Regions from separate parts of the Pseudoflavonifractor sp. An187 genome, predicted to be linked through region 1. Evidence: predicted binding sites of a transcription regulator. Region 1 holds the regulator's gene; the other holds the start of a gene.
What was found. Region 1 encodes HrcA, which represses chaperone genes, less so after heat shock. Its sites were predicted from a motif close to TGTTAGCACTCNNNNNNNNNGAGTGCTAACA; they were not measured.
Positions count from the first base shown of each region.

Region 2: htpG (molecular chaperone HtpG) is a predicted target of HrcA. The motif match lies at 978-1,008, and genes of this name have one in related genera.

Region 1 is NZ_NFKG01000033.1:6,530-8,933, forward strand. It holds gene grpE (nucleotide exchange factor GrpE) at 1-330, opposite strand, end outside; gene hrcA (heat-inducible transcriptional repressor HrcA) at 337-1,404, opposite strand; gene B5F22_RS10445 (glycosyltransferase family 39 protein) at 1,680-2,404, shown strand, end outside.
Region 2 is NZ_NFKG01000005.1:21,051-23,454, reverse strand. It holds gene htpG (molecular chaperone HtpG) at 1-953, opposite strand, end outside; gene B5F22_RS04155 (UDP-N-acetylglucosamine 1-carboxyvinyltransferase) at 1,294-2,404, shown strand, end outside.

The DNA of each region.
Region 1 (2,404 bases):
GGCGTAGGCCTCGTCGGTGGTCTGCTGCTTCAAAGCCCGCTCCAGGTTGTCGTACACCGGAAGGAAGGCGGCCACGGTCTGGGCCTTGGCATTGGTCCAGGCGCTCTCCTTCTCCTTGGCGGTGCGCTTGCGGTAGTTGTCGTACTCGGCGGCCAGGCGCAGGTATTTCTCCTGGGCCTGGGCCAACTGATCATCCGCCTTGGGCGCTCCGGTCTCCGGCTGGTCGGCCTTTGGGGCCTCGGGCTGGGTGTCGGGCTGCGGCTCTTCCACCAGCTCCTCTTTCTCCACCTGGGGCTCCAGGTTTTCCTTGTTCACGTTTTTCTCATCCATGGGGTACTATTCCTCCTTTTCGCCAATGGCTGGGGGAAGTCCGCCCTGCCCTCCAAAGAGCTTGGACAGGCCGTCTGCCACATAGGACAGCTTGGCGGCCACCTTGGCGTAGTCCATACGGGTGGGCCCCACCACACCGATGACGCCTTTCATGCCGTCTCCGATGTCGTAGCTGGCCAGCACCACGCTGGTATCCTTTAATTCATCGGCCACGTTCTCGGGCCCAATGAGGATTTTGGTGTTGTCTTCACTGAGGGCGGGCAGGTCCAGCACGTTGGCCAGGGACTGCTCCTCATTGAGGTAGCTCATCAGCTTCTGGGCTTTGTCCACGTCCCGGTACTCCGGGTGGTCTAAAATGTGGCTGGCTCCGGCGGTGTACACCGGGCCGTGCTCCAGGGCGTCCAGCACCTCCATGGCAAAGGACACCACCAGGGAGATGAGGCCGTAGGCACTGCCAGCCGCGTGTTCTGCCACCCGCATCAGTTCGGGGGTCAGCTCCTCCAGGCTCTTGCCCACAAAGGAGGCGTTGAGCAGGGTGGTGAGCATTTGCAGCTGGGGCTGGGACAGGTCGGTGGGCAGGCGGATGAGCTTGTTTTTCACCACGTTGCTGTCCGTCATCACCACCACGATGAACGAGTTGGTGTCCACCATGATGAGGTCATAGCGTCGGATGGTGGTGCGCCGCCGTTCCCCCGCCAAGGCAAAGGCGGGATAGTTGGTCAGCTGGGACACCATGCGCCCGGCCTGGTCGATGACCTTGTCCAGCTCCTGCATCTTCAAGTGCAGGGCGTCGTTGATCTGCTTCGTCTCCTCCAGGCTCAGCCGCTGTTCCTCCATCAGCTCGTTGACGTACAGCCGATATCCCTTGGGGGACGGCACCCGTCCGGCGGAGGTGTGGGGCTGCTCCAGGTACCCCATCTCGGTGAGGTCGGAGAGTTCATTTCGAATGGTGGCGGAGGATACCTTTAAATCCGCCAGCTCCAAAATCGCCTTGGAGCCCACCGGCTCGGCGGTGCGGATATAGCTTTCCACCACAGCCCGTAAAATTTTCTTTTTTCGTTCTGTCAGGTCCAAGCGGCATCCTCCTGTTCTCTCGTATTAGCACTCACTATCCCCGAGTGCTAAAGATACTGTACCACCACCCCCGTGAATTGTCAATAGTTCAGTTGTAAATTAAATGTGAATGGAAATGGGGGATAAAACACCCAGGGTTTTTTGCAGTATTCCCGGGCGATTGCTAACCGTTCCCGGAAGAGCGGGGTAATTTCACATTTGAGTCTTTTCATCAGCGGCCATTCGTAGTAAAATATGTATGTCTATGTCTATGTTCACCTAGGAGGTCAACCGCTATGGAGCTTTTCACCGCTGCCACCGCCACGTCCTCCGCCTCTCCCAACCTGTTTGAGCGAATACAGCAGGGTTGGGACAGCGCGGTCACCGGGGTTGGCTGGTTCTTCACCAATCTCTCCCCCGCCTTTGTGTTTGCACTGTTGGGGATGGCCATTGTGGTGGCCTTTTTCGTGTATTACTGGTACTGCCTCAAGCCCCGGGCCAACTCCCTGGAGTGGATTGCCATGTCCGAGGCCCAGTCCCGGCGCAAGTCCATGAGTCTCACCCTGCCCTACACCCCCATGGAGCGGTGCGACTGGATTCCCCTGGTGTTGGTGACGGTGATTTACGCCATCACCGCCTTCTTCCAGCTGGGCAGTATGTCCGCCCCGGAGTCCTACGTGAAGTTCCAACAGGGGGACTCCTACACCTTCTCCTTCTCCCAGCCGGTGAAGGTGGACGAGATCTCCTTCTACACCTCTCTGGGCACCGGCACCTACCGTCTGGAGTACACCAACAACGGCTCGGACTGGAAGTGGGTGGACCTGGACCAGAACTACGCCACCTTATTTAAATGGGAGACCGTGGACTTAAACCAGATTCCCGAGGGCATGGACGTGCCCCCGGTGACCCTGGAGGCCACCACCTTCCGCATCACCGCCACCACCGCTGACCGGACAGAAGGCGTGTGGCTGGCCGAGCTGGCCCTGTGGAGTGACGGCGAGCCTCTCATCCCCGACCATGT
Region 2 (2,404 bases), on a different contig from region 1:
ATGAGCACGCCGGAGGAGTACAGCTGCAGCCCCTTCTCATACTCCCGGGTGTAGAAGTCAAAGGGAGTCTGGCCGGGGATGAACAGCAGGGCCTTGTAGGTGACGGTGCCCTCCGAGGAGGTGGTGATGGTGGCCAGGGGAGCCTGCCAGTCCATGAACTTCTCCTGATAGAAGCGGTCGTACTCCTCCTGCTCCACCTTGGAGCGGGGACGCTGCCACAGAGGCACCATGGAGTTGATGGTCTTCTCCTCCTGCACCGTCTCCCACTCGGGCTTGTAGTCCTCGGGGGCGTCGGCGGGCTTCTCCTTCATGCGGTAGTCCTCCACCACCATGCGGATGGGGTGGCGGATGTAGTCGGAGTACTTCTTGATGAGGCTCTGGAGGTGGTTGCTGTCCAGATACTCGTCGTAGTTCTCCTCCTCGGTGTTGTCCTTGATGGTCATGATGACCTGGGTGCCCCAGCCCTCCATCTCACAGGGGGTGATGGTGTAGCCGTCCACGCCGGAGGACTCCCAGCGGTAGGCCTGCTGCTCACCAAAGCGGCGGGTGAGCACGGTGACCTCGCGGGCCACCATGAAAGCGGAGTAGAAGCCCACGCCGAACTGACCGATGATGTCGGCGGCGTTGTCCTTGCCCATCTCCTGCTTGAACTGCAGAGAGCCGCTGCGGGCGATGGTGCCCAGGTTGTTCTCCAGCTCCTCCTGGGTCATGCCGATGCCGTTATCGGTGACGGTGAGGGTGCGGTGCTCTTTGTCCGGTGTCACAGTGATGGTAAAGTCAGAAGGCTTTACATCAATGCTGCCATCGCTGAGGGCCAGATAGGCCAGCTTGTCAATGGCGTCGCTGGCGTTGGAAATGATCTCCCGCAGAAAGATCTCTTTGTGGGTATAAATGGAATTGATCATCAGGTCCATCAGCCGTTTGGACTCGGCTTGAAACTGTTTTTTCTCCATGAGTGGTACACCTCGAATTGCATGTTTTAGCACTCGTACTGATCGAGTGCTAACTGTACTATAATACTTACTCCCATGTTTTGCAAGGGGTGTAACAAAAAATTCACAAACTTTATTAGAATAGTAGCCCCTGAACGGGAGAGACTATGGGCAAAGAGGAGAAAATCCGGCAGAAACAAAATTTAGGTTGCCATGGGGTGGGGGCAATGCTATAATATATGCGCATTAAAGCAAAGTTGTACGTTCTATCCAAGGGATAGAATTCTTTCATATAGATAGCCCCCATTTCAGGGAGCGATTACCAACCCGGCCAGGCCGGGGACGCTATGAGGTGTCTTTTTTGAAAAAATATTTCATTCACGGCGGTAGACCGCTGTATGGCAAAGTCGAGATCAGCGGGGCCAAGAATGCCGCTGTCGGTATCATTCCCGCTGCTCTGTTGGTCAATGGCGTGTGCCGCATTGGCAACCTGCCTCAGATCAGCGATGTGACCTTGATGCTCAATATTCTCCAGGAACTGGGGGCCAACGTGCGCACCATCAACCGTTCCACGGTGGAGGTGGACTGCACCGCCATCCATAACAGCCCGGTGGCCTACGAGTCCGGGCGTAAAATCCGTGCCAGCTATTACCTGCTTGGCGCGCTTTTGGGGCGTTTTGGCCAGGCAGAAGTGCCTCTGCCCGGCGGCTGCGACTTCGGCGGCCGACCCATCGACCAGCACCTGAAGGGTTTGCGGGCCCTGGGGGCGGACGTGGAAGTGAAAAACGGCTTTATGTGCGCCAAGGTGCCCGACGGACGGCTCAAGGGCAGCCACATCTACCTGGACGTGGTCACCGTGGGCGCCACCATGAACGTGATGCTGGCCGCCACTCTGGCCGATGGGCTCACGGTCATCGAAAACGCCGCCAAGGAGCCTCACATCGTGGACCTGGCCAACTTCCTCAACTCCATGGGCGCTCAGATCACCGGCGCCGGCACCGATGTCATCAAGGTGCGGGGCGTGGAGCACCTCCACGGGGGCGAATACTCCATCATTCCCGACCAGATCGAGGCGGGCACCTATATGGCCGCTGTGGCCGCTGCAGGCGGCGAGGTGCGGGTGAATAACATCATCCCCAAGCACATGGAGTGCATCACCGCCAAGCTGCTGGAGATGGGCGTCGAGGTGGAAGAGGACGGCGATAGCCTCATTGTCCGCCGCAATGGCCCTCTGCACCGGGCCAACATCAAGACCATGCCCTATCCCGGCTTCCCCACCGACATGCAGCCCCAGATCGCCGCGGTCCTCTGTCTGGCAGAGGGCACCAGCGTCATCACCGAGGGCGTGTGGGATAACCGATTCCGCTATACCGAGGAGTTCCGCCGCATGGGTGCCAAGATTCAGGTGGACGGCAAGATCGCCATCATTGAGGGCGTGCCCCAGCTTATGGCAGCCCCGGTGGAGGCCTGTG